Bacillus pumilus: one gene and its partner. The protein of the gene in region 1 interacts with the protein of each later gene in a pairwise test. Links are inferred from orthologs where the notes say so. Each region holds a gene or a part of one and is shown in the gene's direction. Other genes may lie near its edges.

What was found.
Region 2: the proteins of lpdA (region 1) and odhB interact in binary tests that used the Escherichia coli proteins (3 or more experiments, as listed by UniProt). The link is inferred for Bacillus pumilus from one-to-one orthologs.

Annotation. Positions count from the first base shown.
Region 1 is NZ_LT906438.1:1,413,098-1,426,197, forward strand. What follows is about bases 5,266-8,250. They hold lpdA (dihydrolipoyl dehydrogenase), read left to right. Parts: upstream 5,266-6,044; coding sequence 6,045-7,457; downstream 7,458-8,250. Other genes in these bases: CKW02_RS07130 (dihydrolipoamide acetyltransferase family protein), read left to right, coding at 5,266-6,040; CKW02_RS07140 (hypothetical protein), read right to left, coding at 7,574-7,954. In the rest of the region: CKW02_RS07100 (Cof-type HAD-IIB family hydrolase), read left to right, coding at 1-284; def (peptide deformylase), read right to left, coding at 324-881; CKW02_RS07110 (YjcZ family sporulation protein), read right to left, coding at 994-1,182; CKW02_RS07115 (YkyA family protein), read left to right, coding at 1,417-2,085; pdhA (pyruvate dehydrogenase (acetyl-transferring) E1 component subunit alpha), read left to right, coding at 2,496-3,611; pdhB (pyruvate dehydrogenase complex E1 component subunit beta), read left to right, coding at 3,615-4,592; more of CKW02_RS07130, read left to right, coding at 4,700-5,265; CKW02_RS07150 (GapA-binding peptide SR1P), read left to right, coding at 8,271-8,390; CKW02_RS07155 (aminotransferase class I/II-fold pyridoxal phosphate-dependent enzyme), read right to left, coding at 8,434-9,906; CKW02_RS07160 (UPF0223 family protein), read left to right, coding at 10,097-10,366; CKW02_RS07165 (DUF1054 domain-containing protein), read right to left, coding at 10,397-11,032; CKW02_RS07170 (hypothetical protein), read left to right, coding at 11,321-11,509; CKW02_RS07175 (inositol monophosphatase family protein), read left to right, coding at 11,643-12,449; CKW02_RS07180 (hypothetical protein), read right to left, coding at 12,608-13,100. UniProt on the Escherichia coli protein: Lipoamide dehydrogenase is a component of the glycine cleavage system as well as of the alpha-ketoacid dehydrogenase complexes.
Region 2 is NZ_LT906438.1:1,917,197-1,926,231, reverse strand. Bases 1-2,836 are described here. They hold odhB (2-oxoglutarate dehydrogenase complex dihydrolipoyllysine-residue succinyltransferase), read left to right. Parts: upstream 1-708; coding sequence 709-1,965; downstream 1,966-2,836. Other genes in these bases: CKW02_RS09645 (bile acid:sodium symporter family protein), read right to left, coding at 2,001-2,836; sucA (2-oxoglutarate dehydrogenase E1 component), read left to right, coding at 1-694. In the rest of the region: more of CKW02_RS09645, read right to left, coding at 2,837-2,951; CKW02_RS09640 (superoxide dismutase), read right to left, coding at 3,098-3,919; CKW02_RS09635 (terpene cyclase/mutase family protein), read right to left, coding at 3,912-5,786; CKW02_RS09630 (aldehyde dehydrogenase family protein), read right to left, coding at 5,889-7,373; CKW02_RS09625 (DUF6501 family protein), read left to right, coding at 7,587-7,799; CKW02_RS09620 (DUF4025 domain-containing protein), read left to right, coding at 7,849-7,986; CKW02_RS09615 (PH domain-containing protein), read left to right, coding at 8,428-8,766; CKW02_RS09610 (SDR family oxidoreductase), read left to right, coding at 8,945-9,035. UniProt on the Escherichia coli protein: E2 component of the 2-oxoglutarate dehydrogenase (OGDH) complex which catalyzes the second step in the conversion of 2-oxoglutarate to succinyl-CoA and CO(2).

The DNA of each region.
Region 1 (13,100 bases):
ATCTTGTCAGATGGCACGAGCTGTCAACAGATGTCTTGCCAAAAGGCGGATCAAAGGCTGAAGGCATTAAACGAGTTATCGAAAGACTGCCTTACGAGCAAAAGGATACCGTTGCCTTTGGAGACGGTCTGAACGATCGAGAGATGATTTCGTTTGCTGGTACAGGCGTCGCCATGGGAAATGCTGTGAATGAACTAAAAGATTTGGCTGATTTTGTGACAAAGCCAGTAGATGAAGACGGCATATTCCATGCAGTGACTCATTTAGGCCTGATTGAAGAATAAAAAAAGAAGACCCTTAGGTTATTGGGTCTTCTTTTTATTTTATGATCTGCCGATCGCAACAGAGTTGTCAGGCTCAGCGAATGGCTGATCCTTTTGAATATGATCATAAAACATAATGCCGTTTAAATGGTCGATTTCATGCTGAAACACAATGGCCGGAAACCCTTTTAGGCGAATATCAATGTCTTCTCCTTCAAGCGTTGTACCCTTCACCCTGATCTTTTGATATCGAGGGACAAATCCAGGAATGGCTTCATCAACAGATAAGCAGCCTTCACCAGTCGTTAAATAAGCTCTTTTGACGGAATGACTGACAATGCGCGGGTTGAAAAGGGCATAGCTGTATTCCACTCCATCTTCATCCTCACAGTGAACAGCGATCATTCGTTTACTGACATTAATTTGCGGAGCCGCGAGTCCAACGCCGGGTCTGAGTCCATACTTTTCAGCCATGTCAGCATCCTGACTATTTTTAACGAATTCAATCATGTCAGCTAATTGCTGTTTTTCCTCTTCTGTCGGCGGGAGCTCGACCGCTTCAGCTGTTTGTCTTAAGACGGGATGTCCGTCCCGTACGATATCTTCCATGGTAATCACAAATCTTCACTCCTATTTCCTTTGTATGTAAAGTATATAAAATGATACACAACATATGCAATGAAATAAAGAAGACCGGTCCTATAAGACCGGTCAGAGGCTTAAACAGCCATTAGCAGCAGCCGCCACCGCCGCCTAAGAATGCTGCGCCAACGATGATTAATAGGATGAAAAGGACAACGATTAAAGCGAATGTCCGTCCCCCGCCGTATCCGCAGCCACTTCCATAACTTGGGTAACAACAACCACCGCCATATCCACCACCGTATCCATACCCGTAACCGCCGTATCCACCATACATACTTCCATGACTATAATTAGACATACTTTTGACCTCCTTTGGAAATACACTCGGCCTTTCATAAGTGAAGGCGAAGCGTGTAATATAAACTATGTATGAATGCACTATTTGTATAGTCATGCGCCTATCACTTGAAAAAAATCTTCTTCGGCTCATCAAAATGACCTCTTTCCTTGTCACAAACGCCTATAAAAATTATAGTGGTATGTGGAGATGTAAAGGGGGAACCTTGTGATGAAAGAAATAAGAAGAAGCATGAAAGCAGGTGCTGCTTTAGCGGGGATATGTACCCTTTTGCTGGCGGGATGCGGAGGTCAAAGTCCATTTCATGACATCCAGAATGCGATGACGAAAATGAGCGAAAAAGAGGCATCTTTTGAAAAAGAGCAAGGTACACTGCAAAGCTATGAGAAAAAAGAGCAGCAGCTCTATAAAAAAATGATTCAAACCACAAAGGATCACACTAAAACAGTGTCAAGCCTTTCTGATCAGGCGTTAGCATCTGCAGCGAAACGAGAAGAACATTTGAAAACAGAAAAAGACAGCATGGATGAATCGAAAAAAGAATTGAAAACGGTCAAGGAATCTGCGGGACGTATACAAGATACGAATTTAAAAGAAAAAGCAGATGAAACGGTCAAATCGCTTGAGAAAAGATATGCGTCGTATGACCAGCTTTACAAGGAATATCAAAAGGCGTTGAAACAAGATCAGCATTTATATCAATCTTTAAAGAAAAAGGACTTAGGATATAAAGAGCTAAAATCCAAGCTGAAGACTGTGAACCGTTCTTATAGCAAAGTCAGAAAAGAAGGTAAAAAGTTCAATCAATATACAAAGCAATTGAATGAGCATAAACAGGCTTTGTCTAAAGTGGCAGATCAAGAGTCCAAAAAGAGCTGAAAAAACAGCTCTTTTTTTATTTTTCGACAAAAACAAACATTTTCTATTGTAGTACAGTAGTACACACTATACTAGTACAGTTCGATGTGTTTGTTAAACAGATTGATACAGCTCACCATAAAAAGTAAAGCGAATACATTTATTTAAATAAAGCCGTTAAATCAATTGACGGACTATTTTTCTTGTTGTAAACTAGTCCTTGTTAACAGAAGTTGTATTAGTTATTTGTGAACTATCGTTAATACAGTTAGAAGAACTCAAAAACGAGCGATCATCTTATGTTTCGACAACGATCCTAGTGGCTATTAAATACAGGAGTCATATGTGTATTTTGGGTTATCCTATATCTGTATGTATAAATGGATTCACGACAAATTGACTGTTAAAAGAAAGGAAGAGGTGACTTTAGAATGGCTGCAAAAACAAAAAAAGCAATTGTTGATAGCAAAAAGCAATTTGATGCCATCAAAAAGCAGTTTGAAACGTTTCAAATTTTAAACGAAAAAGGCGAAGTCGTAAACGAAGCGGCAATGCCAGATCTCTCAGATGACCAATTAAAAGAATTAATGCGCCGTATGGTGTTTACACGAGTATTAGATCAACGTTCAATTTCATTGAACCGTCAAGGACGTCTTGGCTTCTATGCGCCAACAGCTGGACAAGAGGCTTCTCAGCTTGCAACTCACTTTGCACTTGAGAAAGAAGATTTCATTCTTCCAGGATATCGTGATGTACCACAATTAATCTGGCATGGCCTTCCATTAACAAAAGCGTTCTTGTTCTCTCGTGGACACTTTGTTGGTAACCAAATGCCTGAAGATCTGAATGCACTTTCACCACAAATCATTATCGGTGCACAAATCATTCAAGCTGCTGGTGTAGCTCTTGGTTTGAAAAAGCGCGGTAAAAATGCTGTTGCAATCACTTACACTGGTGATGGCGGAGCTTCACAAGGTGATTTCTACGAAGGTATTAACTTTGCAGGGGCTTACAAAGCGCCAGCGATTTTTGTTGTCCAAAACAACAGATATGCGATCTCTACTCCTGTTGAGAAGCAATCTGCTGCGCAAACAATTGCACAAAAAGCGGCTGCAGCTGGTATCGTAGGCGTACAAGTTGACGGTATGGATGCATTAGCTGTATATGCAGCAACTGCTGAAGCTCGTGAGCGTGCTGTAAATGGCGAAGGTCCAACATTAATCGAAACTCTTACATTCCGTTATGGCCCACATACAATGGCTGGTGACGATCCAACAAGATATCGTACAAAAGAAGATGAAAACGAGTGGGAGCAAAAAGATCCATTGGTACGCTACCGCAAATTCTTGGAAAACAAAGGCCTATGGTCTGAAGAAGAAGAGAATAAAGTCATCGAAGATGCAAAAGAACAAATCAAACAAGCGATCAAAGAAGCTGACGAACAGCCTAAGCAAAAAGTCACTGACTTGATTGAAAACATGTACGATGTGAAACCATTCAACTTAGTTGAACAGCTTGAAATTTACAAACAGAAGGAGTCGAAGTAAGCCATGGCGCAAATGACAATGATTCAAGCGATCACTGATGCGTTACGCACAGAACTGAAAAATGACGAAAACGTTCTCGTTTTCGGAGAAGACGTTGGTAAAAACGGCGGCGTATTCCGTGCGACTGAAGGATTGCAAAAAGAGTTTGGTGAGGATCGTGTATTCGATACACCACTTGCTGAATCTGGTATTGGCGGTCTTGCAATTGGCCTTGGACTACAAGAATTCCGCCCAGTAATGGAAATTCAATTCTTCGGATTCGTTTACGAAGTATTAGATTCTGTTTCTGGACAAATGGCTCGTATGCGTTACCGTTCTGGCGGACGCTGGCATTCTCCAGTGACAATCCGTTCTCCATTCGGCGGGGGAGTTCACACACCTGAGCTTCACGCTGATAGCTTAGAAGGTCTTATCGCACAACAGCCTGGTATCAAGGTGGTCATTCCTTCAACACCTTACGATGCAAAAGGACTATTAATTTCTGCAATCCGCGACAATGATCCGGTTGTATTCCTTGAGCATATGAAACTTTATCGCTCTTTCCGTCAGGAAGTTCCTGAAGAAGAGTACACAATTGAAATCGGTAAAGCTGACGTGAAACGTGAAGGTTCTGACCTTTCAATCATCACTTACGGTGCAATGGTTCACGAATCACTTAAAGCTGCTGAAGAACTTGAAAAAGAAGGCGTTTCTGCTGAAGTGATCGACCTTCGTACAGTAAGCCCGCTTGATATTGAAACAATCATCGCTTCTGTTGAAAAAACAGGTCGTGCGATCGTTGTTCAAGAAGCACAAAAACAAGCTGGTATTGCTGCAAACGTAGTAGCTGAAATCAATGACAGAGCAATCCTTAGCCTAGAAGCACCAGTACTTCGTGTAGCTGCACCTGATACTGTATTTGCTTTCTCTCAAGCTGAGACTGTATGGCTTCCAAACCATAAAGACGTGCTTGAAACAGCTAAGAAAGTTCTTGAATTTTAATTAAATGACTGAGGGGAAAAGAATTTATTTCTCTTCCCCTTTATCAATTACAAGACCGTGTAAACATACACAACAAGGGTTCAACAAAATCTAGGAGGCGAAAAACAGTGGCATTTGAATTTAAACTTCCGGACATCGGAGAAGGTATCCACGAAGGTGAGATCGTTAAGTGGTTTGTAAAACCAAACGACGAAATTAATGAAGATGACGTTTTAGCAGAGGTACAAAACGATAAAGCAGTTGTAGAAATTCCTTCACCTGTTAAAGGAAAAGTATTAGAATTAAAAGTTGAAGAGGGAACAGTTGCAACTGTAGGACAAACAATCATTACGTTTGATGCACCTGGTTACGAAAATCTTCAATTTAAAGGCAGCGAAGAAGAAGGCGAAGCAAAAACTGAAGCTCAAGTACAAGGTACTGCTGAAGCTGGTAACGAGCCTGAGAAGAAAGAAGTGGCACAAGAAGAAGCGGCAGCAGCAACTGGTGCAGGTGCACAAGAGCAAGTAGATGCTGATCCAAACAAACGCGTTATCGCTATGCCATCTGTACGTAAATATGCTCGCGAAAAAGGCATTGAAATTTACAAAGTTGCAGGTTCTGGTAAAAACGGACGTGTGTTAAAAGAAGATATCGACAGCTTCGTTAATGGTGGTTCTGCAGCTCAAGAAGCAGCACCTCAAGCAGCTGAAAGTGCGAAAGAAGAAGCAGCTCCTAAAGCGGCAGCAGCTCCAGTTCTTGAAGGGGAATTCCCAGAAACTCGCGAGAAAATGAGCGGAATCCGCAAAGCGATCGCGAAAGCAATGGTAAACTCTAAGCATACAGCTCCTCACGTAACATTAATGGATGAAGTTGATGTAACGAACCTTGTTGCACATCGTAAACAATTCAAACAAGTTGCAGCTGATCAAGGAATCAAGTTAACTTACTTGCCTTACGTTGTAAAAGCTCTTACTTCTGCTTTGAAAAAGTACCCAGTACTTAACACTTCTATCGATGATAAAACAGATGAAGTTGTTCAAAAGCATTACTACAACATCGGAATTGCAGCTGATACTGAAAAAGGCCTGCTCGTTCCAGTTGTGAAAAATGCAGATCGCAAAGCTATTTTTGAAGTGTCTAACGAAATCAACGAGCTTGCAACAAAAGCACGTGATGGTAAATTGGCTCCAGCTGAAATGAAAGGTGCATCTTGCACAATCACAAACATCGGTTCTGCTGGTGGACAATGGTTTACTCCAGTCATCAACCACCCAGAAGTAGCGATCCTTGGTATTGGCCGTATCGCTGAAAAAGCGGTTGTTCGTGATGGCGAAATCGTTGCAGCTCCAGTCTTAGCTCTTTCCCTAAGCTTTGACCACCGTATGATCGACGGAGCTACTGCGCAAAATGCCCTTAACCACATCAAGCGTTTATTGAATGATCCACAATTAATTTTAATGGAGGCGTAATGTCATGGTAGTAGGAGATTTCCCAATCGAAACAGATACTCTTGTCATCGGTGCAGGTCCTGGCGGATATGTAGCTGCTATTCGTGCTGCACAGCTTGGACAAAAAGTAACAATCGTTGAAAAAGGAACACTTGGCGGTGTATGTCTAAACGTTGGTTGTATTCCTTCAAAAGCATTAATCAATGCTGGCCATCGTTTCGAAAATGCTAAGCATTCTGAAGACATGGGTATCAAAGCTGAAAACGTAACAGTTGATTTCACAAAAGTTCAAGAGTGGAAAGCTTCTGTTGTAAACAAATTAACAGGTGGAGTTCAAGGTCTTCTTAAAGGAAATAAAGTAGACATCGTTAAAGGTGAAGCTTATTTCGTAGACAGTAACTCTGTACGTGTAATGGATGAAAATTCAGCACAGACTTACACTTTCAAAAATGCAATTCTTGCAACTGGATCTCGTCCAATTGAATTGCCTACTTTTAAATACACAGATCGCGTGATCAACTCAACTGGTGCTTTAGCGCTTAAAGAAGTACCTAAAAAGTTAGTTGTTATCGGTGGTGGATATATCGGTACTGAGCTTGGTACTGCTTATGCAAACTTTGGAACAGAAGTTGTCATCCTTGAAGGTGGAGACGAAATCCTTCCAGGTTTCGAAAAGCAAATGAGCTCATTGGTTAAACGTAACCTGAAGAAAAAAGGAAACGTTGAAATCCATACAAACGCTCTTGCAAAAGGCGTTGAAGAAAAATCTGATGGTGTCACTGTTACTTTCGAAGTAAAAGGTGAAGAAAAAACAGTTGATGCTGATTACGTACTTGTTACAGTTGGTCGTCGTCCAAACACAGATGAGCTTGGTCTTGAGCAAGTTGGTGTTGAATTGACTGACCGCGGAGTTGTCAAAACAGACAAACAATGCCGTACAAGCGTATCTAACATCTATGCAATTGGTGACATTGTTGATGGACCACCACTTGCACACAAAGCTTCTTACGAAGGTAAAATTGCAGCTGAAGCAATCGCTGGAGAGCCAGCTGAAATTGATTACCTTGGTATTCCTGCTGTTGTATTCTCTGAGCCAGAACTTGCAACTGTTGGATACACTGAAGCAGAAGCAAAAGAAGAAGGAATCGACATCGTTGCAGCGAAATTCCCATTCGCAGCAAACGGACGTGCACTTTCTCTTGACGCAACTGATGGCTTCATGAAGATGATCACTCGTAAAGAGGATGGTCTTGTGATTGGTGCACAAATCGCAGGTGTTGGCGCTTCTGATATGATTTCAGAGCTTAGCCTTGCAATCGAAGCTGGAGTGACTGCTGAAGATATCGCAATGACAATTCACGCTCACCCAACTTTAGGTGAAATTACAATGGAAACGGCTGAAGTAGCAATTGGAAGCCCAATCCATATCGTAAAATAATGAACCTATAAAAACCCTCTCCAACAAGGAGAGGGTTTTTTGAGTGCTGCATGAGAAAAACCCCTCATTTCATGAGGGGCTTTTTCATATGGATATATAAGTGCAAGGTGAAGCCATTAATTTGTATTCACGCGGTCTAAGGCGTGGCATAAAGGCGATAAAATATCCTCTTTGCTGCTGACATTTCCTTCAACCTTCACAATGACTTTTTCATTATTTACAAGTAAAATAGCCGGTAATTCGTCTACTTCATTTTTCCAGCCTTTACGATCTTCTTTCACAATCATCTTTGACATTTCCTTCGGGTATTCATTCTTTAAATCGAGGACTGCATCATAATAAGGACTTTCTTTATCGAGATTTTCTGCATCTGTAAAAAAGAGAATTCTTGGTTTTTGAATATGACTGACTTGGTCTGTCTGATTCGGTATGATATACGCAAATGAGCATGAACTAAGTACAAAGAGCATGGGGAATATAATGAGAAGTGTCCTCATAAAATTCAATCTATTCACCTCAAAATCCTTTGGGGTTGTCCCAACATTTTTAGGAGCTGGTTACCTGTTAGTCACTCTAGTGTATCATGTCCTTTTTGACAATTTTCGATTGTTACTCAATTGTTACAGAATTGATATGAAGCAAAATACAATTGAAACGTTCTCTCAATATGATGAGAAAATAGCATATATTCATAAAAAATAATTAAATGTGTCATACAATTAACCGTTGACAACTTAAATGTGACATCATATTATAGAAGTGTGAAATAAATTAAACGCTTTCAAATATTGAATGAAGAAAAGGGGAATGTACGTGGGTACAATTATTTGTCAAGATTGCAATGAGACCATTGATCAATTTGAAAATGAAAAAGTGACAACACTATACGGAACGTGTGGTCACTGTCATTGCTGTGATGAAGCCTCTGAATAAATAAAAAAGCATGCAGCTCCATTTGGGGCTGCATGTTTCTTTTTTATAAAATTGCTTTCTGCTCTTTAATCACGCGGATCATTTCTAGCGTTGAATCTTCTGGTCCTTGGACAGGGAGACCAATTTCAATGTTTTTAAAGATATAGGAGATATTTTCTTCTGTGATAATCTCTCCTGGTATAAAAATAGGTATGCCTGGCGGGTACACCATGACAAACTCTGCGATGATGCGGCCAGCTGCTTCTTTTAACGGAACCACTTCAGTTGTGGAGTAAAAGGCATCACGCGGCGTCATGGCAAGCGATGGAATCTCAGGCAGCAGTACTTCTGTTACCGGTTGTGTGCCGCTCTCACTTGTAGAGGTTGCGGCAATGTCTTTCATAGCCGTTATAAGCGTATCGATTGTTTCATCAGTATCACCAGGGGTCACAATACATAAAATGTTGTAAAGGTCAGAAAGCTCCACTTCAATCCGGTAGCTTTCTCTCAACCATTTTTCGACATCATGGCCATTGAGGCCAAGGTCTTTAATTGAAATAATTAATTTTGTTGGATCGTAATCATACGTAGAAGCTGAACTGAGTATTTCCTTGCCAATACACGTAATGCCATCAATTTGATTCAAACGGTTTCTCGCTGATTCAGCTAAACGGATGGCTTCATCTGCTAGCGCCTTTCCTTCAGTGGCTAATCGCTTTCGAGCGACATCAAGTGACGCCAAGAGCAAGTAAGAAGTAGACGTTGTTGTCAGCATGCTCAAAATCGATTGCACGCGATCTTTTGAGATAAGCCCTTCCTTCATATTTAAAATAGAGCTTTGGGTCAGGGAACCGCCGAGTTTGTGGACACTTGTTGCTGCCATGTCGGCACCTGCCTGCATGGCAGATAGCGGGAGCTTATCGTGAAAATGAATATGCACGCCGTGTGCTTCATCGACAAGGACAGGCACATGAAATGAATGGGCAATGTCTACAATCGATTTTAAGTCTGCTGAAACGCCAAAATACGTCGGATTAATCACAAGCAGACCTTTTGCATCTGGGTGCTCCGTGAGTGCCTTTTTCGCTGATTCTGGTGTAATGCCGTGAGAGATGCCAAGCTCTTTGTCTATTTCTGGATGAATAAAAACAGGAACTGCGCCAGAAAATACAATCGCGGACATAATCGATTTATGGACGTTACGCGGAACGATGATTTTATCCCCAGGTCCGCATACGGTCATCACCATTGTCATGATGGCGCCGCTTGTTCCTTGAATACAGAAAAACGTATGGTCAGCACCGAAGGCTTCAGCAGCTAAATCTTGTGCTTCTTTTATCATTCCTCGAGGTGAGTGTAAATCATCGAGAGGTTCTATATTAATGAGATCAATGCTTAGTGCATTGTCGCCAATGAATGCTCTAAATTCAGGGTCCATTCCGGCTCCTTTTTTATGGCCAGGAATGTGAAATTGAACTGGATTGGTTGCTGCGTGTTTTTTTAGTCCAGTGTATAAGGGTGTATCATGTTGTGACAATTGCTTTCCCACCTTCATCGAAATACCTGCTATTATTGTGCCAATAACGACAGATTTCATTGCATAAAACAAAAGAATTATATTATGAACTGATCGGAATGTAAAGCATAAAATCAATCGGTTTCTGATCGAACAGATGCTATAATAAAAGTTCAAATAAGAAATGAGTGTTAAAGTGAGGGACAAGTAAATGGAATATCAATATCCAATGGACGTCGACTGGACGACAGAGGAAAAGATTGCGGTTATTTCGTTTTTTCAAGCTGTTGAAAAAGCCTATGAAAAAGGAATAGCGAAGCAGGAGTTATTAGATACTTATAAACGCTTTAAAGAGATTGTGCCATCAAAAGCAGAAGAAAAGACGCATTGTGCAGCGTTTGAAAAGGAAAGCGGGTATTCTCCTTATCGTACAGTGAAAACGGCAAGAGAGGCAGTAGAGTCCGCCATTATACGTATGTAAGAAAAAACGAGCCTAGATGGGCTCGTTTTTTTATACAGATTGTTTTTGTGTAAAGCGGTATAGATAAGTCAACGTGCGGAAGGCATCTTCGATTTTTGATAAAAATTCTTCATTATTCATTTGAACGACTTCTTCTCTAGGCAACTGAATGCCGCAAAGGAGCTCGGCTTTTTTCACCGTTTGGACACGCTCAAACAGCGTTTTCAACTGTTCTGCATCGAGCTCGCTGTGACGCATGACATCTGGTTTCATATGATCTTTAGACCAAACAAAATCTTGTGGTATTTTCTTCTGAATGGTGTCTAGTTCTTTTTCAAATAGCTGACCATATTCGCCTTTCACAGGAGATTCATAAATAAGAGCAAACCATACAAAGACATGTGTTTTCCAAAGCCCAATTTGAAAATGAGGGAGTTTTTTATACCCACGCTTGCTGTTTGCAAAAGCAACCCACGTATCATTTGGCGGATTGACTGATCTTCTAGCATGCTTTGCGACGTGTACAAACATTTCGTCTCCTGTAATAGAAGAAAGAAGTGGTGCAAAGTGTTCACCAAGCGCCTCAAGCTTTGGACGGACTCTTTCTTTTAATACGACCATTCGTTCATCTAAACCGTCAACTGTAAATGTCTCAAAATCTTCATCTCTAAAACGCATTTCACTCATATTATGCCTCCTGTATTCTTTCGCTGATCATATTTTATCATAGCTTGGGTTAAGCTCAAAAAAAGATGCACCGTCGGATCAAAGATTGTAGAGGAAGAAGGGCAGCGTTTAAAAACAACGATTTTGTGGTACATAACAAATAGGTAAAAACACAATTTTCAGAATGTCGTTGCGGTTATGCGATCGCTTCATACGATATAAGCAAGAACCAATTCTCTTATCGATTGAATTTTTTATCAATGAAAACTGACAAGGAATGAATCATTCTCTGGAAGGGGCGTTGACCAAATGAAGCAAATCGTGAAGCAGGGGTATAGACAGGAGAAGAAGAATCGCATCGCTGTGTGGAGATTAGAGGTGGACTATGAGCTTTCTACGCTTCATGAAGCCATCGAGCAAAAAGATGACATCCAAATCGAACGCAGCAAACGAAAGCTTGAGCGCCTAAGAAAAGAATGGGAGCAGCTTAAAGGGTAAAACAAGGTGAGGTAAAAACGAACCAATTCATCGGTTCGTTTTTGTATGAAGCTGCTTTTTTCTTGCTTTTACGCACATAATATCAGTATGCTATTACAAATAGGTATTACATAGAAAAGAGGTTTACAGTCTGATGACAAACTGGGTGGAAATTGACCGTCTTGCAAAGCTTTGGGTAAAAGAAGCAGGAAGCCGTATTAAAGCATCCATGCAGGAAGGTCTATCAATTGAAACAAAATCAAATCCAAATGATCTTGTCACAAATATCGATAAAGAAACAGAACGTTTTTTCATTGAAAAGATACAATCGACATTTTCAGATCATCATATTTTAGGTGAAGAGGGACAAGGGGAAGAGGTGACCTCACTTGATGGGATCGTGTGGATCATTGATCCAATCGATGGCACAATGAACTTTGTCCATCAAAAACGCAACTTTGCCATTTCAATCGGGATATTTGAAAATGGCATAGGGAAAATCGGTCTCATATATGACGTCATTCATGACGAGCTTTACCATGCGGTCAAAGGAGAAGGGGCTTATATAAATGATACCCTGCTTCCGCCATTAAAAGATGTAGCGATTGAAAAAGCCATTGTCGGCATTAACCCGACCTGGGCGATCGAAAGCCCTTATTTTGATGCTAAACCGTTTGCCCGCCTTGTGCGTGATGTGAGAGGGACGAGAACGATTGGATCAGCTGCCCTTGAGCTCGCTTATATCGCAAGCGGCAGAAGTGACGCATACGTCACGTTAAGGCTTGCGCCGTGGGATTATGCAGCGGGCTGCGTACTGCTTGATGAAGTAGGGGCAGTCTACTCAAATATACACGGAGAACGCCTAACGTTTCTAGACAAAAACAGTATCGTCGCCGGAAATCGATCCGTTTGTGAAAAAATCTTGCACGATTACATAAAAGGCAGTGGAAATAAAAAATAAACCAAATCACTTCATGAGAATGAAGTGATTTGGTTTATTTGATGAAACTTTTTAATGAAGCACAACTGGCTATCGATATGAAAAAGCCAGATGATCATTCTTTATTGGCTGAAATAAAAAAACCCCCATCTGGGCGATCCAGATGGGGGTTTTCGAGCTTAGCTTAATTTTTCTTTAGCAATTTGAATTGCATCATAGACCGATTTTAATTGCTCTTGAGGAATTTTCTTCAGCATTTGGTTGAAAACAAGTAATTCAGTAGAGCTGAATCCAATACCTTTTGCGATTTTTGAATCAATGACAACATTACCTTTTTTGTCTAAAACAAGTGCATCACCAGCAAGATCAGCAATTCTGATCACTGATTTCAACAGCTTTTCAAATTTAGCTGCTTCTTCTTTTGTAAGACCAAGTTCAACAGCTTTCGCTGCATCAAAAACCAATTTTCCTTTTTCGTTTTTAGTGATGCTTTCACTGAAAACGATTGTCAGAACAGCTGCGCGATCTAAGAATTTCTCAGCAGTCGCCGCTTCTTCTTCAGTTAGTCCGAGCTCAACAGCTTTTTTCACATCAAATGTGTAGTTGTTGTCTTCCTCAACAAATGAGTTGATGAGAATGTTGATGACACGCTCGTTTTTCTCCAATAATTCT
Region 2 (9,035 bases), 510 kb from region 1 along the record:
AAAATCAGGTCTAGTGATGCTCTTGCCTCATGGATATGAAGGACAAGGTCCTGAGCATTCAAGTGGAAGAACAGAGCGATTCCTGCAATCAGCTGCTGAGAATAACTGGACAGTGGCGAACCTCACAAGTGCAGCGCAATACTTCCACATTCTTAGAAGACAGGCGAAAATGCTGCTTCGTGAAGAGATTCGTCCGCTTGTCATCATGACACCGAAGAGTCTGCTTCGTAACCCGAACACATTGTCTGAAGTCCAGGAATTAACGGATGGACAGTTCCAACCAGTTCTTGAACAACCAGGCCTTGTGCATGATCACGAAAAAGTATCGCGACTCGTGCTATCTAGCGGGAAGGTATCAATCGATATTAGTGATCGTTTTACTCAAATGGAAGAGCCGAAAGATTGGCTTCACATTGCGAGAGTCGAACAACTATATCCATTCCCAGCCAAAGATATTAAAGCGATTTTATCAAAACTAACAAACTTAGAAGAAATCGTATGGGCGCAAGAAGAGCCACAAAATATGGGGGCTTGGGGATACATTGAGCCATATTTACGTGAAATTGCGTCTGAAAAAGTAAAAGTACGTTACATCGGTCGAAGAAGACGTTCAAGTACGGCTGAGGGTGATCCAACTGTGCATAAAAAAGAACAAGAACGAATTGTATCTGATAGCTTGACTCGCAAAAACTAAGGGGGAAATGAAAAATGGCGGAAATTAAAGTACCTGAATTAGCGGAATCGATCTCGGAAGGAACGATAGCTCAATGGCTAAAGCAGCCGGGCGATTATGTGGAGCAGGGAGAATACCTGTTAGAACTTGAAACAGATAAAGTCAATGTCGAACTGACAGCAGAAGAATCTGGTGTACTGAAAGAAGTGCTGAAGGATTCTGGTGACACTGTACAAGTTGGAGAAGTCATCGGAACAATTGCAGCGGGTGAAGCTGGCGGAAGCGAGTCCGCAGCTCCAGCACCAGAGCAAGAGTCTGCACCAGCTTCGAAAGAAGAACCGGCAGCTGCTCAAAAAGAAGAAGCAGTGAAAGAAGAGCCGAAATCTGGTAATGGCAGAACCATCGCTTCTCCAGCAGCTAGAAAACTAGCGAGAGAGAAGGGACTAGACTTATCTGAAATTCCAACCGTAGATCCGCTGGGCAGGGTACGAAAGCAGGATGTCGCTTCTTATCAAAAGAATGAAGCACCTGCAAGTGCACCAAAAGCCGCGCCAAAAGCAAATGCTGCGGTGCAAAATGAACAACCAGGAAAGCCAATTGAACGTGAGAGAATGTCGCGCCGCAGACAAACGATTGCAAAACGTTTAGTTGAGGTTCAGCAAACGGCTGCAATGCTGACGACATTTAATGAAGTAGATATGACGGCTGTGATGGACTTAAGAAAACGCCGTAAAGATGCCTTCCTTGAACAAAATGATGTAAAGCTTGGCTTCATGTCTTTCTTCACAAAAGCAGTTGTAGCAGCACTGAAGAAATATCCGCTGCTTAACGCAGAAATTCAAGGTGATGAGCTCGTCTTGAAGAAATTCTATGACATCGGCATCGCTGTTGCTGCTAACGAAGGACTTGTCGTACCGGTTGTCCGTGATGCAGACAGATTGTCGTTTGCAGGGATTGAAAAGGAAATTGGTCATCTTGCGAAAAAAGCACGAGATAACAAATTGTCTCTAAATGAGCTGCAAGGTGGATCATTCACGATCACAAACGGCGGAACATTCGGTTCACTGCTTTCAACACCAATTTTAAACAGCCCTCAAGTTGGAATTTTAGGGATGCACAAAATTCAGCTTCGACCTGTGGCAATTGATGAAGAACGTTTTGAGAATCGTCCGATGATGTATTTAGCTCTTTCTTACGACCACCGGATTGTCGATGGTAAAGAAGCAGTTGGATTCCTTGTCACGATTAAAAACTTACTTGAAGATCCAGAGCAGCTATTGCTTGAAGGATAATCTTCAATTTGAAAAGCTAGCACCCATTAAAGGTGCTAGCTTTTTTTCTTTTCATTTTCAGTATTTCCTTTCTTTGACCAATACGTCGCAAGCCAGGAACCAGATAAATTATGCCACACACTAAAAATGGCACTTGGTACGGCTGCAAGTGGCGAGAAGTGTGCTGTCGCTAGAGCTGCACCAAGTCCAGAGTTTTGCATGCCTACTTCAATCGAGATGGCTCTTCGAGAAGGGATATCCATTTTGCACCACTTTGCGATAAGGTAACCAAATAAAAGACCAAGTCCATTATGTAAGATCACAACGGCCAATATTAGCAGCCCAGATTGAAGAATCTGCTCTTTATTTGCACTGACAACCGCTGCAATGATCACTACAATTCCGGCGACAGATACAAGCGGCAATGCTTGAACCGCATAGGTCACTTGTTTTTTGAAAAACAATTTAACGATGACACCTAAGATAATTGGGATCAACACAACTTGTACAATTGACAAAAATAGCGCTTCTGGCGATACAGGTAGCCATGATCTTGCAAAGAGTAAAATAAAGACAGGTGTTAAAAATGGAGCAAGAAGGGTCGATATGGTGGTGACGGCTACAGATAATGCCGTATTTCCTTTCGCCAAAAAGGTCATCACATTGGATGCTGTACCGCCTGGGCAGCAGCCCACAAGAATAACGCCTACTGCAATTTCAGAAGGAAGCTGTAATCCGTAAGCTAATAGAAAGGCGATAAGCGGCATGAGTGTGTACTGCGCCAGAACCCCAATCAGCACATAGAGAGGTTTTCGAAACAGCTCTTTAAAATCTTCAGCAGACAGGGTAAGCCCCATCCCAAACATAATAATACCGAGTAAAAAAGGAATATAAGGTCCAATCTTAGAAAATTCGGCAGGAAAGGCAAATCCAAGACACGCAAATAAAATGACCCAAATTGCAAAGGTTCTTCCTGCAAAGTGACTAATGGTTAATAAAATCTTCATTCATTGCTTCAACTCTCTTTCTATACATATCTTTTCTATTTTAAATGAATTTTCTGAAAAAACAACCCATTCTTTTAGTGCTGATAATAATATTATGTAAACTATAAATACTCCATATAAGCAAATGCCTACATGGAGTAGCGTTTTTAAAAAGGGGTCCATTTCACTTGCTGAGCTTGCTTAAGGCGTGCTTCTGGCTCACGCCAGTCAACGATATTCCACCAGCGATCTACATATGTCGCTTTTTCATTCAGATATTGCAGATAGTAGGCGTGCTCCCATACGTCAAGAGCTAGAAGAGGGATCACATCCCATTGTGATAAAAATTGATGGCGTTCTGCTTGTAAAATCTCTAATCGCTGAGATCTTGGTGCCCATACGAGAATGGCCCACCCAACACCTTCAACTTGTTTGGCTGCAGCTGAAAAATGGGATTTGAATGCATCATAGCTTTCAAATGATTGTTCAATAAGACGAAGCATTTGCCCAGTGGGCTTTTGTTTCCCTGAAGGACTCATAGAAAACCAAAAAATGCAATGTAAATAGTGTCCCGCACCATTGAAGGCTAGCTCCCGTTCCCAATGCTTGATCATTTTAAAATCATTGGTTCTTCTTGCTCTTTTTAAGGCAAGCTCAGCTTGGTTCAGACCATCAACATATGATTGATGATGCTTCTGGTGATGCAAATACATCACCTCTTTTGAAATAAACGGTTCTAGTGCATCATACCGGTAAGGGAGAGGGGGTAATTGATGGCCGCCAACTGCCACATCTCGGATTGCATCTTGTGGAATTATATCCTCTGCAATACTTTCAGCCAATTCGTACCACTCTTCTTCACTGGAATGTTCATCATTCATGATGAACGATAAATGTTCTGCTTTCTGACGGGTGTTGTCATCTTGAACTGCACCTTGAATGGAGCTAAGCCAATCTTTAAGCTGCATGCGATATTCTTCCTTATTCATTTTTACGCCTCATTTCTTCTAAAAATGTGGAACAAGCCATCATTGGAAAGACAAATGGATAGCTATGATAGGTGATGTAAAATTGCTTTGGAAGACCAATACCTACTGGATAGTGCAAGGCTTCACTCGAGTGCTGATGTTGAATCAAAAATGAGATGGCTTTTAAAATCACTTTGTCATCTGGCTGCACATATTGTAAAAGTGCCTCAGCAGCCCAAGCCGTTTGAACCACTGTCCCAAATGGAAGCGGGACGTACCTTTTAACCTCTGCACTTTTACACGATTCTCCGAAGCTGCCATCTTCTAATTGAATTGTTTTTAAAAATCGACATGCTTTTTGAACAGCAGAATGCGATGAGGAGATGCCAGCAGTCTTTAGTCCTGTTAACGCAGCCCAAGTACCATAAATATAGCAAACGCCCCATCTTCCGAACCATGATCCGTTTTTCTCTTGATGATCAAGCAGCCATTTCACACAATGATCTTTTTGCCTTTGCATGAGTGGTGACATGCTATTCTCTTCAAGAGCAATAAGATGGAGCACACGACCTGCAATATCAGGCGTAGAAGGATCAATGGCCGCATCCTCAGCAGATTCGAGCGGGAGATGACGAAGCAAGAAGTGATTTTGATTTTTTTCAAAAGCTGAAAAGCCGCCATCCCGGTTTTGCATGGAAAGAAGCCAATCAAATCCTCGTTTCCACTGAACGGGAGCGTATGTTTGAGGAACGGCTTTTAACACAATTTGCGTATCATCGCAATCTGGGTTATTTGTGTTTAAATCTGAAAAACCAAAGCCTCCCGGAGCCGCATGCCGGTTATGGATCGCCCAATCTGCTTTCTTCATTTGCTGCCGGTTCAGTAAGTACGTAAAAGACTTTTTGATCACTGGATCATCTTGTGTTCTGCCTGCCTGCTGAGAAGCATAACTGACAAGCGCTGTATCCCAAACATTGGATGTAGAATTTTCAGCATATTTCCTGCCCCCACAGTCAGTGACTAGCTGTTTCATCCCTTTAACTGCTTTTAAAATGAGATGATGTCCCGGAGAGTATCCAAGACTCATGAGTGCATAGACCATAAAAATACTGGCACTTAAATAGCTGTACAGCGTGCCATCTTTTTCAAGGCGGTCAAACATATAGCGCTTCGCTGCCTCATACCCGAAAAAGTCGAGCCGGCTGTCGAGTGCTGTATACGACCGCATGTACGCTAGAAAGTGGTGAGTGGAACGTTCTTCTCTTGCCATAAACCAGTCAAAAGGATTTTTAGACATGTTTGCATCAAGATGTGCTAAGCTTGGAAACTGTTCATGAGAGGTATATCGTTTGTTGAGTGCAATCATCATTGGGACAAAATGAATTCTTGCATATGCACTAAGATGATAGAAGTGAAGCGGGAAATATGTAGGGATGAGTAAAAATGAAAGTGGTGCATAGAAGTATGGCCAAGGGTGCATGCCATTGACGGCAAGCATCCACTTTGTCATAAAATGAACGTCCTTCAAACCGCCATTTGATCGAATAAAATGTGCTGCTTTTTCCATATGCGGCTCATCTTGTTGATACCTGCCTGACACGAGCATCCCGCAGTAGCCTTGCACAGTCGCGGTTACATGTCCCGCCTGATCATGATACAAAGAAAAAGAACCATCCTCATTTTGCTTTTCACGTATAGCTTCTGCCAATTGATGAACGAGTGCCTGATCCGAATCACCGACCGCCTTTAACAGCATAATCAAAAAAGCATTTGTCATCATTGGCCCTTCAAAGCAGAAGACAAAAGCGCCATCTTCTCGTTGTCTGCGCTGCAGTTGCATGTGCAATTCATCAATATATTCGTTTACTTTTGTTTTAAAATCTTGCATATTCGGCCATGCTCCTTTCCTTTATTACTATATTCAGGAGCCTGCCTGTCACATGCAATCACAAAAAAGCCGATGACATGGTCACCGGCTTTATAGGCGTCATTAGTCTTGGAGATTAATCCACACACTTTTGACTTCTGTATAGTTGTTAAGAGCGTATGATCCCATTTCTCTGCCAAGACCTGATTGCTTGTATCCTCCAAACGGGGAGGCAGCATCAAAGACGTTATAGCAGTTGACCCAAATCGTGCCTGCTTCAAGACGTGCAGCAATGTCATGGGCATGCTTTAAGTTTTCTGTCCAAAGTCCTGCGGCTAAACCATAGTCAGACTGGTTGGCTCTTTCGACCACTTCATCAATGGAATCGTAAGGAATCGCAGATAGGACAGGTCCAAAGATTTCTTCTTTTGCGATGGTCATGTCATCTTCTACATCTTTAAAAACAGTAGGGGAGACAAAATAACCAGCCTCATAAGGGCAATCGCCACCGACAACGGCTGTTGCACCTTCTGATTTACCTTTTTCAATATAGCCTAACACGCGCTCGTGCTGTTCTTTACTTACGAGAGGTCCGATTTGCGTATCTTGATGAAGACCGGCTCCTTGTTTGAGGGATGTCGCATATTCAGCCATTTGATCGACAACCTCATCATATTGGCTCCGGTGAACAAAGACCCTAGAACCTGCACAGCATACCTGACCTTGGTTAAACATGACCCCATTTAAAGCACCTGGAATGGCTTTCTTTAAATCGGCATCTGGCAAAATAATATTTGGTGATTTTCCGCCAAGTTCTAATGTGACCCTCTTAATGGATTTGGCTGCTTTCTCCATGATGAGTTTCCCAACACTTGTTGACCCCGTGAAGGCAAGCTTATTCACATCAGGGTGATCGGTTAACGCATTCCCGGCTGTTTCACCGAATCCAGGAACGATGTTAATCACACCTTCTGGGAAGCCGGCTTTATCCACTAATTCAGCTAAATAAAGAGCAGAGAGTGGTGTTTGTTCTGCTGGTTTTAACACGATGGTGCAGCCAGTCGCAAGTGCAGCACCCATTTTCCACATGGCCATAAGCAGCGGGAAATTCCAAGGAATGATTTGTCCTACAACGCCAACAGGCTCATGACGGGTATAATTAAAATATCCTTGGCTGACAGGAATGGTTTGTCCGCTTATTTTGGTTGTCCAGCCCGCATAATAGCGCATATGCTCGATTGCGAGAGGGATATCTGCATTGGTTGTTTCATTAATTGGCTTTCCGTTATCTAAAGTTTCGAGCTGAGCGAGCTCTTCTTGGTTTTCTTCCATTAAATCGGCAAGCTTGAACATGAGCCGGGCGCGTTCTGCGGCAGACATGGAGCGCCAAGGACCATGAAAGGCTTTTTTGGCTGCTTTTACTGCCTCATCAATGTCTTTTGCACCTGCTTCATATACATCAATAAGGGTTTCACCTGTGGCTGGGTTAGGAGTTGAAAAGGTTTTGTTATCGTGACTTGTGACAAACTGACCATTAATGTAGAGTTTTTTCGTCCCTTGGAGAAAAGATTCGAGTTTTGAACTAATTTGAAGTGTTGTAGAGCTCATAAATAAACAAACCTCCTTAAAGATATGGGTTGTTCTGCGAGTTCTAGGTGAAAAAGCGGATTTGAAGCAAATGATCTAGTATACGCACATGGATGTAAACGTATACATTCATCATATTACACCACATGTTTGAAAGCAATCCATAACACTCATTGCATTTCATGAAAAATTGGCTAAAATAAATGTATAGATGAAAAAAGGAGTTTTTAAATCATGATCCATCAAAACTGGCAAACGGCTCAAACGTTAAAACAAGTAAAATGTATACATACGAATGCGAAAAAATATATGGTCGACCGTGCACTAACGGTTGGAAGCACATATGAAGTGAAAAATGAAACAGAAGAATTCCTGTTTGTCGTTGATAATACAGGTAAAGTAGGCGGGTATTATAAAGAGTATTTCGAAGACTTTTCTGCTGAATGATTTTGATCATCATCACTCATACTAAGAAAAACAGTAAAGGGTGATGATGATGAAAAAGAAGCAAACAGATGAGCAGAATCAACAAAATGCTTGGCATGATAACGAAGATGCTGATATGGCAATTACGCTTGAGCAGATTTCCGATGTATATGCCGAGGGAACCATTGAAACACCAAAAGACGAATAGTCCAAATTGTTGACAAAGTGCTAAAATGATCTTTATTTTAGCACTTTGTCTTCTTTTTCAGTGTGACATGAAAACCTTTGCAGCCCTAGGAAGGACGAGTACCGGCGCGGAGCGAATTTGACATTCGTGAGCACCGGACTGACAAAGAATGCGAGGGTTTGTCTACACGCTGACAGTGATTTGAAAAAATCACTGTTTTTTTATTGGTCACAATTCAACCATTTTTCTCAAAAAGAACTGAAACTTTTTTCCTGCTTTAACTGTCTAAATAAGTAGAGGAAAGAGCATCGAATCAAAAAGAAAAAGTTAAATGAAATTTAATCTATTCGTAATGGAATAACGATCATTTATAGCGTATTCTATAAGTGAGAACAAAACGTACCCACAGAGCGTGTGGCCGTTTTTTCATAAAGGAATTTGATGGAGGAAGAGGGGGTTTACGTGGGTATTTTTTCTGTCAGTAAACAAAATGATAAGAAATTCGAATCCTTACTAATTGAAGGGGAAAGAATTGAAGCTGTTTACAGACTGCGTCACGACCAAATTTGTTTCACCAATAAACGACTGATCTTTGGCGATAACCGCGTATTTTCTAAGAAGAAAGTTAGGGTCTCCTTGCCATATCGATCAATTGAAAGTTTTGCCATTCAAGAAGCTGGCGTGTTTGATCAGGACACAGGTATGCTGCTTGTCACAAGCTCAAAAGTATTTGAACTCGATTTTTCAAAAGAGACGGATTTGAGTGATGTGCAAGCCATTTTGACAAAACATATTTGCTGATCAACCTTGCGATTACATAGATCACATGCACTTTTCTCATTCTTCGTACTTATTTTAATAGATCGCACATTGCCTGAGCCCTTGCCCATATTTTCTGGGAGGGGCTTTTTTTGTTTAGGTGTTTGAATGATAGCAAAAAAGGATAAAGATGAAACAGATACAGAAAGGAGAATGAACAATGAAAGTATTAGTTGCAGGAGCAAATGGACATACAGGTAGACTCGTCATTCGTTATTTAAAAGAAAAAGGACATGAGCCGCTTGCTCTTA